3 regions of the Pontibacillus sp. ABV4_188 genome follow, and region 1 is predicted to be linked to each of the others. Evidence: riboswitches for the same ligand, from Rfam matches in the RefSeq annotation. Region 1 holds a riboswitch; each other region holds the start of a gene.

The links. Region 1 has a riboswitch for cobalamin ahead of ACYX4O_RS03785 (ribonucleoside-diphosphate reductase subunit alpha). Riboswitches for the same ligand answer to the same signal wherever they lie in the genome.
Region 2: another riboswitch for cobalamin. It lies ahead of ACYX4O_RS16110 (acyl-CoA thioesterase); the one in region 1 lies ahead of ACYX4O_RS03785 (ribonucleoside-diphosphate reductase subunit alpha).
Region 3: another riboswitch for cobalamin. It lies ahead of ACYX4O_RS11285 (DUF4430 domain-containing protein); the one in region 1 lies ahead of ACYX4O_RS03785 (ribonucleoside-diphosphate reductase subunit alpha).

The regions. Positions count from the first base shown of each region.
Region 1 is NZ_CM149975.1:748,354-751,635, forward strand. Features, by position in the region: gene ACYX4O_RS03775 (hypothetical protein) at 1-664, shown strand, start outside; gene ACYX4O_RS03780 (cell division protein FtsK) at 739-1,020, opposite strand; cobalamin riboswitch at 1,234-1,417, shown strand; gene ACYX4O_RS03785 (ribonucleoside-diphosphate reductase subunit alpha) at 1,566-3,282, shown strand, end outside.
Region 2 is NZ_CM149975.1:3,139,580-3,142,861, reverse strand. Features, by position in the region: gene ACYX4O_RS16115 (sodium-dependent transporter) at 1-1,308, opposite strand, end outside; T-box leader at 1,366-1,574, opposite strand; cobalamin riboswitch at 1,769-1,950, shown strand; gene ACYX4O_RS16110 (acyl-CoA thioesterase) at 2,136-2,606, shown strand; gene ACYX4O_RS16105 (NAD(P)/FAD-dependent oxidoreductase) at 2,715-3,282, shown strand, end outside.
Region 3 is NZ_CM149975.1:2,197,316-2,200,597, forward strand. Features, by position in the region: gene sigX (RNA polymerase sigma factor SigX) at 1-339, opposite strand, end outside; gene ACYX4O_RS11280 (ECF transporter S component) at 981-1,511, opposite strand; gene ACYX4O_RS11285 (DUF4430 domain-containing protein) at 1,517-1,933, opposite strand; cobalamin riboswitch at 2,115-2,299, opposite strand; gene ACYX4O_RS11290 (ATP-binding protein) at 2,385-3,282, opposite strand, start outside.

The DNA.
Region 1 (3,282 bases):
TTTTGTTTATTTAATTGTCACTTCGGTTTTCATTGCGGACTTTATGGGTGGGGACATGGAACAAGTCTATGTTATGCCCGCGCCGTATGCCTTTTCGATTTGGGGACTTATTTACTTGTTGCTGCTATGGTTTGTTGTGAAATCTTTTTTTGCAGACGAAGAATTGGATCGAGTCGTGAAGGGCATTGGTCTTTGGTTTCCGATTAGTATGATCTTATCGGGGACATCAGTCGTAGTGGGTACAAACCCTTCGATCCTGTTTATTGCCTTGTCACTACTTACGCTTTGTGTGGTGTATACGATTATTCAAGGGTTAGGTTTATCATCGACTCAATATCGCATTCCCTTCTCAATCTATTTAGGGTGGACATCAATCGCGACCATTGTTGCAGCTTTTGTAGCGGTAAAAGGGAATGGAATTGAGGAGATCCTTTCTATCGGGGAGCTTGGGTGGGCAGTCATTATGCTCACAGCCGGAGGCCTCATTGCACTGGCTTTTCACTTTTTGCAAAAAGATTACTTGTTTCCTCTCGTTTTTGTTTGGGGGTACGTGGCGGTCTATCAATATCAAGACAGTGCTCTTATTAAATTTATTACGGGTGGATTTGCGGCTCTATTGTTGATTGTTCTTTGTGTGAACTGGTTTAAAACAAAAGGGAAATAAAACCCAAAAAACCTGCCCTATATGGAGCAGGTTTTTTGATGTGAAGAATAACTGAATTTATTGTTATGTAGGATCTATATCATAGGCTGGGTGTATTTGAAAATGTGGAGGACGATGCCGATCGTACTTAAGGCAACCCCTATAAAGAATGGCCATGGGTTATCGTGTTTTTGGCGGTCAAACGTGCGGACTGTAATGATGCTATATACTAACGCGGCAATAGGAATAGAGATATAAAATGAGCCAAATAAAAAGCCAATCCCTCCAAAAAACATGGCCAGAATACCCAAGTGGTTTTGTTGTGGGAGACTTTCTAAGTACTCTTGTTCTTCTGGTGAAAGATCTTTCTGAACCACAGGTTTTCTAGGTCTGTAAAGCAAATGTAACGACCTCCCTTAATCCAATTGCTTTTTCTCATTATATGTGAAGGGGAGTTTATTTGTAAAAGATTTTGAAAATAAACGATTACTACTAATCTACATAAACTTCAAGACTTGATTTTATAAAAGAAATCTATTACGATATACACAAGATATATGATTAAAAATTAATAAAACACTATATATTGATATATGAGCGAGTTGCAAGGTGCCTATTCAAGGCTTGAAAGGGAATCTGGTGAAAGCCCAGAACTGTCCCCGCAACTGTAAGTGTGGACGAAATGAGACATTCCACTGTGCGAAATATGCATGGGAAGGGCTCAGAGTAGGACGATGCACGAGTCAGGAGACCTGCCTGCCCTCGCTAAAAGTTTCTTTTTCTTCGGGGATTGAGAAGATGAAACGATAGCCTCAGCCGGATGAGCCTGACGTTGGTTCATCTTGTTGTCCTGTCGTTTGATCCGTTTCTCTTTCCCAAATGGAAGAGGAACGGGTTTTTTTATTTTAGAGGAGGTTATCACATGACAATCGTTCAAAAAAGTACGGGGATTTACGCTGTTTTAGAAGAGGCGCATAAAGAGTATCCACATCTTGAAGTAGAGAGATTAGGTAGGCTTGCCGATCAGTTGATCCAAACCAAAAGGATTGAATCCTATCATCAACTTTACAACGAGTTGATCTTAAAAGGGTTGGACCAAATGGATGAAGAAGAGCCGGATTGGACATTTGTATGTGCGCGAATTTATGCTCACTATTTGTATGAACAAGCTGCTCTTCATCGCCACCATACAAAGGAAGAAGACTATCCCGACTTTTATTCTCTTATTCAGTCGCTACATACAAAAGGTATTTACAGTGAACGTCTGTTAACAAGTTATACGAAAGAAGAGGTTGAACAATTAGGAAGTGAAATCGTTCCAGAGCGTGACACGTTCTTCACCTACATTGGGTTGAAAACACTGGCCGACCGGTACTTGGCAACAGATCATGATGGGCGCTTATACGAGCTTCCACAAGAACGATTTATGATTATTGCGATGACGCTCATGGCGGAAGAAGATACGAATCACCGTCTTCCTCTTGTAAAAGAAGCCTATTGGGCGCTCAGTCATTTGTATATGACCGTGGCGACACCGACGCTTGCTAACGCAGGGAAAAGCTACGGGCAGTTATCGAGTTGCTTTATAGATACAGTCGATGATAGTTTGCAAGGCATATTTGACAGTAATACAGACATTGCCAATCTATCGAAAAGTGGAGGAGGACTAGGTGTTTACCTCGGAAAAATTCGCTCTCGAGGCAGTGATATTAAAGGCTTTAAAGGTGTAAGTTCGGGTGTAATCCCTTGGATGAAGCAGCTGAATAATACGGCCGTAAGTGTCGATCAGCTTGGACAACGCCAGGGTGCCATTGCTGTGTACTTAGATATCTGGCACCGTGATATCTTCTCTTTCCTAGATGCCAAGTTGAATAACGGGGACGACCGTCAGCGTACCCACGATTTATTTACGGGCGTCACATTACCCGATTTATTTATGGAGGCGGTAGAGAACCGGGAAGATTGGTATTTGTTCGACCCTCATGAAGTACGGACGGTGATGGGCTATAGTTTAGAAGACTATTATGATGAAAAAGAAGGTGATGGCAGCTTTCGAGAGAAGTATTGGGATTGTGTGAATGAACCTCGTTTAGAGAAAAAGAAGGTTCCGGCAATCGACATTATGAAACGGATTATGGTCTCACAGCTCGAAACAGGTACACCGTTTATGTTTTACCGTGATGAAGTGAACCGTAAGAATGCCAATAGCCATAAAGGAATGGTGTACTGCACGAATCTATGTACGGAAATTACGCAAAATCAAAGTGCAACAACGGTGAAAGAGCACTACACGGAGGATGGTCAAATTATCACTGTGAAAGATGCTGGGGATTTTGTTGTCTGTAATCTATCGAGTATTAACCTTGGTAAATCTGTCCCAGATGAGGCACTTGAACGCTTGATCCCGATTCAGGTGCGTATGCTCGATAACGTCATCGAGCTGAACAACATCCCTGTCTTACAAGCACAGCTCACGAATCAGCGCTATCGGGGGATTGGACTTGGAACCTTCGGATGGCATCACCTTCTCGCTGTACAAGGGATTCGCTGGGAGTCAGAAGAGGCTGTTCAGTACGCTGACTCGTTATATGAAAAGATTGCGTATCTTACCATTCAAGCCAGTCATGAGCTGGCGCGAG
Region 2 (3,282 bases), 1.7 Mb from region 1:
GATCAGGATAGGAGCTACATAACGTATTAAGGAATACCATACATTAAAGATCGCTCTTTTTAGGGTGCTCCCTCTCTTTAATTCTTCATAAAGGTCAGATTTCTTCATTTTTAAGGGGACAAAGATAGAGATTAACAATGCTCCTGTAGGCATTAATATATTGCTGACTGCATAATCGGCCAGATCGAAAATGGTTTTGTCCCATAGTGTTACATCTCCGAGAACGCCGAATGATAATGCGGAAGGGATACCCACAATAAAGATGGATAGACCTATGATCCACGCATATTTCTGACGTAATCTTTCATTCCCTTTTGATAGAACAGACACAATAATCTCTAGCATGGAAAAGGCAGAGGTTAAAGCGGCAAATAAGAATAAAAGTAAAAAGGCTGTAAAAAAGCCCATTCCTAAAGGCATTTGACTGAACACTGTAGGGAGAACGTTAAATAGAAGTACAGGGCCAGAGCCTGGTTCAAGTCCGAAAGAAAAGACGGCAGGGAAAATGGCCAAACCTGCTAATAAAACGATTAATATATTAATTCCTACTATTGATGAAGCTGCCTTAGGTAGACTTTGATTTTTAGGAAGATAGGAGCTGTAAGTAACCATTACAGAAACCCCTACGCTTAATGTGAAGAATGATTGTCCCATTGCTTCTAATACCGTTTGGGATGTTACTTTTGAGAAATCTGGTTGAAGGAGGAAAGCAATTCCTTCTCCTGCACCTTCTAAAGTTAAAGATCTTGCCACTAATATTAAGAATAATACGAATAGAGCAGGCATCATGATACGACTAGCTTTCTCAATTCCCTTTTGAACTCCTCTTGAAACAACAAGTATTGTAATTAAAATAAATAAGAGCTGGACGCTAATGCTAAGTAGAGGATTCGATATCGTTTGACCAAACACTTCTCCATATTGAGGTGAAGAAAGTCCTGACATACCTCCGGTTATAGTCTTCAATAGATAAATAACAATCCATCCGCCAACGACGCTATAAAAAGATAATAGAATAAAAGAAGTGACCATCCCTAATATCCCAACGTAGTGCCACTTTGTACCTTTCGCGATGGTGCGATAAGAGTCAACGGCGTTATTTTGCGCTGTACGTCCTATGGAAAACTCCGCCAACAATAATGGTAATCCTAATAAAATCGTAAAAGCGATAAAAGTGATGAAAAAAGCCCCTCCGCCGTTTTGTCCTGCAATATAGGGGAATTTCCATATAGCTCCAAGTCCTATTGCGGACCCGGCTGCTGCTAAAATAAATCCAATCTTTGAAGACCATTGTTCTTGCTGACTCATTCTCATCTTCCTCTCAAACGTATAATTTTATAAAACAAAAAAGTCGCCCCTACAAAATGTAGGGGCGACTTTTATCGCGGTACCACCCTAGTTATGAAACGAATGTTTCATGACTTTACACGTATAACGGTCGTCACCGTCCATGGCTCACGCATAGAAGCTCTAGAAATGAAATTCGCTCTCTCTGTTTGTACCGATTTCACACCACTCATCAGCTCTCTGAGACAGGGACAGAGGAGTTACTTACTTTCCTTCAAAGCAATTCGTTCATATTATGTTATTCAATTTTTATCATGAACATGAGGGGGTGTCAATAACCATTTTAAAGTATATTGCGATTGGAAAAAAGTTCAGGGCGCAATGAATACTTCTAATATTTTTAGAATGAGATAGAAAAGGGCAAGTATACGCCGGTAATCTGATGGATTTTTCATATGTATTTTATGGTATAATGGGGAAAATTGAATACGCGCTTTATGGTGACAGAAAAGTTGAAAAGGGAAGCTGGTGAAAGTCCAGCACGGTTCCCGCCACTGTAATGATGAGATGCTTCAGATTATCCACTGATTTTTTGTGAGGTCGGGAAGGGCTGAAGAGTTGTTGAATCAAAGTCAGGAGACCTGCCATAAAGCAAGGTAATTAATCCTACGGGTAATAGGAGGATGTGACATTAAGTTAAACTCAGATAATTTCTGAGTTTATTTGAGCGTTTTTTATACATCTTCTTTATAGAAGGTGTTTTTTTATTCTCAAATTCATCCGTTGAAATAATGTGTAGGATCTCCATGTGTGTTCTTTTTACTGATGTTACAGGGGAGGAGTTATGGATGAAAGCAAGAACAGTTAGTCACTCAAGGATTATCCAAACGAGGTTGGTGTTACCACCAGATACGAATCACCTAGACACTATTTTTGGAGGAAAGATTTTAGCGTATATTGATGAGGTTGCTGCCCTTACTGCTATGAAACATTCTAATTGTGCTGTAGTAACAGCGTCTATTGATTCTGTAGACTTTCTTTCATCAGCAAAGGTAGGGGATTCGCTTTCTTTAGAAGCATGCGTAACCTACACAGGGAATTCGTCTATGGAGGTCTATGTTAAGGTTAAAGCACACAATCTACTTAAGAACGAAGAAACCTTAACGACAGAATCGTTTTTGACCATGGTTGCTGTTAATGGTGACGGAAAGCCTGTTTTAGTTCCACCTATCTTGGCTGAAACCCAGGAAGAGAAACGGTTATACGAAACGGCACCTGCTCGGAAAGAGAATCGGAAAAAGCGGTCAGCTATTCGTTAATCATTTCATAAATTACCCGGGAAATATGTCGATTGGTGGGAAATTGAGTCTGAGGTTATTATCTTGTAAAATGACAGCGTACAAAGAAATGAAGGAATAGGTGTTATTATGAAGTCATATATAGTAGTTGGTTCGGGTATTATGGGGGCTTCCACTGCTTATCATTTAGCTAAAAAAGGAGTCCCGGTGACGGTGGTTGATCGCCAAGACGCAGGCCAGGCTACAGATGCTGCAGCAGGTATGGTTTGTCCCTGGCTTTCTCAGCGAAGGAACAAAGCTTGGTATCAGCTAGTGAAAAATGGTGCTCGGTATTACCCTGAATTGGTTCAGGAACTTGAAAGAGATGGGCAAACAGAAACAGGATATAAGCGTGTGGGTGCACTAAAGCTTCATACGGAAGATGCAAAGCTTGATAAAATCGTTGCGCTCGCTGAAAAACGTCGCGAGGATGCACCAGAAATAGGAGAAATTAAGAAATTGACTCATGAGGAGACGAAAGCAATGTTTCCTCCTATCTCTTTAGAGTATGCAGCTGTTTATGTTAGCGGAGGAGCTCGAGTGGATGGAAGGGCGCTTAGAAACGCGTTGATAAATGGAGCGCAAAAACATGGGGCACGTATCTTGTATGGAGATGCCACTCTTTCCTTTAAAGGTGGGAGTGTAACAGGTGTCAATG
Region 3 (3,282 bases), 1.4 Mb from region 1:
CATCTTTTGAATTTCTTCATTCTGCAACGCAATTTCTTCAGGGATGGGCTGATCATCTTGTATTAAATGACCATGCTCCCCCCAGTCAAAGAAATCCATGATCCGATTCCTTTTTCGCTTTTGTTTACGAAAGAAATCGATTGTAACATGACGGGCTATCGAAAACATCCATGTTTTTTCACTACTATCCCCTTTAAATCGATCATAAGAATTCATGACTTTAATATATACTTCTTGAACGAGATCTTCAGCTTGCTCCCGATTCTTTACCATGTAGAATATAAATTGAAAAACATCTTTATGATATTTCTCATAAAGATCTTGAAATACGGAATCCATTCGTCAACCTCCCGTTCATAACATTAGTCGAAAAAATATGTAAAACGTTTCACTCGTTTCATACTATAAATTATTTCCAAGCGTTTGAATAGACCATTTCCTACCAAAATCAAATAATATCTAGTGTATGTTAAATAGTATAGCTACTATCACAACCCTTCTATATAAGGGACTTATGTGGAAGGATTAGAGTTGGATATTTCAGCAGGAAAGGTCCGCCTGCGTTTATGAGTGCTTGGGCTTGCTCGGGGACTACTCGCTTTCCTGCGGGGAGCTGGGAAGCCTCCTCATTCGCTTCGCTCTCTGCGGGGTCTTCCCTAGGCTCCTTTTCCCGCGGGAGTCTCGCAGTCCCCGAGCAAGCCCTGGCTGAAAAAATGAATGGCCCCGCATTTCACAACAGAAGGTCTGGAGTCGCTCTAAATGGCATGTTTTCGTTTATCCTTATATGGCAAAGGCGGGCCTGGAAACTGCGAGACTCCCGTGAGGAGGCTCACCAGCTCCCCACAGGAAAGCGAGTGGTTTCCAGGCACACCTTACGCTCAACTAAAGCTAACGGAAACATTCTCTCAGCTTCAAGTCTTCATGATTACTAACTTTATCTTGAAAAAGTCTAATACAATCAACTACAAAAAACACCCCAATCAGTTCATTGACTGATTGGGGTGTTTAAAAGAATGTATATTTTTACTTTCATATTGTTTAAACAAACGAGACAATACTGGATAGAGTACAACCATGAATACAACATTACCAACAGCATGATACGTGTCAAACGGGAGGCTGCTTAGCCAATAGGCAAAGAAATGATTGCCTACTTGACCGTATGTAACTGCCATCATAAATCCAAAGAAGTAACCACTTACACCAGCAAATATAGCATATACATACATCGGCACGACATGCCTATACTTTCCTAACCAGCCTGCTAGGAGGCCAATTAATGACCAGCTTACTATTTGAGGTAAGGTCCATATCCCCATGCCTAACAACATATTTGATAATATCGTAGTCACCACAGCTAGCACCACAGAATAGAAGGGACCTAACCAAATACCACAAATAATTATAATCGCTGTGACAGGCTGAACGTTTGGGTAAAAACTAAATAAGAATCTTCCAACGGTGGCAAGTGCAGCAAGCAATGAGATTAATGTTAGTTTATATAAGTTCATCGCTGTTACTCCCAGCTGTGAAAGTCAAATGAAACAGCATCTCCAGATTCTAACGTATATTCCTTTGCTCCGACCATAGCTTCTTCTCCATTAACGGAATAAAACCATGCTTTCTGCTCTCCATCTTTAGGAGCTACACCTTCAATTGAAGTAATGAAGCCTCCATTACTTCCCGTCTCTATATCAAAATTTTCTTTCATTACTTCCATTACAGTTGCTCCGTCTTCAATCTCAATTTCTTTTTCAGCTATAGCTTCTTCCCCGTTATCTGTTGTAATTTCCACTGTTACAAGCTGTTCTTGCTGTTCCTGTGTAGATGGACTACTTTCCCCACTATTTGCATCCTCTGTTGACTGACCACAGGCAGCAAGTCCTCCTAATACAAATATAGTCGCCATTATCATTTTCATTATTTGTTTCATTTCATCCAACCTCTCCATAAAATATGTAGTTGTTTCGTTGCATTACGAAGAGACGAAACGAAGACAGACCTTTTGTTACGAAAAAAGACCCTTCCTTTTAATGGAAGAGTCTTTGAGCATGACGGATCTCGTTAAAAAACAATGACAAGATAGGTCTCTCAAACGCTCAATCCTCGAAGCTTTGAAACGGTTAACCATGGCAGGTCTACTGACTTGTGTATCGATCTACTCGAGAGCCTTCCCTTATAATTATATAAAGTGGCATTTCCCTTTCGTCCACACGTACAGTTGCGAGGACAGTTCTGGATTCCAACCAGATTCCCTTTTCAGTTCTCATATGAGAGCACCATAGTTAAATTATGAAATTATATTATGTTTGTATCGTAGCATAGTTACTTTAGAAAAGGAAGTACTTATCTCTAGATGGTTTCATAGGAAACAAGATTGTTCGTCATGATTCGCAATCATTTGGAAGCTTGAACAAGAAGGTTGTTCCTTCTCCTTGCTTACTATGCACAGAAATGGAACCTTTATGAGCTTCTACTATATTTTTAGCAATAGCGAGCCCTAACCCGGTTCCTGACTTACCTCCTCCACTTCTCTTGCGTGACTTGTCTGCCTTATAGAAACGCTCGAACACAAATGGTAAATCTTCATCTGCTATCCCAATACCCTGATCGTGTATGGAGAATTGAACAGCATCTTCTTCCGTTACTCTGACAAAAACTTGTTTATCTTGTTCTGTGTGTCGAATAGCATTATCAAGCAAGTTGGTCAGTACCTGCTCGATACGGTCGTAGTCTAAATACACTTGCTGCAGGTTATTATCTACTTCTACATGTATCGAGATATTCTTTTCATTTGCTAATCCTGAGAATTTCTTCACGATTCGTTCAATATAATCATGAATGTTAACAAACTCCCTATTTAGTTGAATGTGTCCCGCTTCCATTCGTGCAAGATCTAGTAATTCATTGACAAGTCTTCCAATCCTGAGAGACTCATCATAAATGATCTTGGCTAATTCATTCTTATCTTCTTTGGATTCAGCAATATCATCTACAATGGCTTCACTATAGCCTTGTAACATAGAAATAGGCGTTCTGAGCTCATGAGAGACATTAGCAATAAAGTCTTTACGAAGTTTATCCAACCTTCGTTCTTCTGTCATGTCCCGAATTACCGCAACAGCCCCTCTCACATATGTTTTATCGTATAGAGGAGTCATGATTACTACGAAACTACGCCCTTGAACCACTAGCTCTGTCATGATTTCTTTCTCTTTTGTAATAACTTCTTGAAGCATATCTTGTAGTTCACCTGGTAAAAGATCGTGATTGGGCAATCCA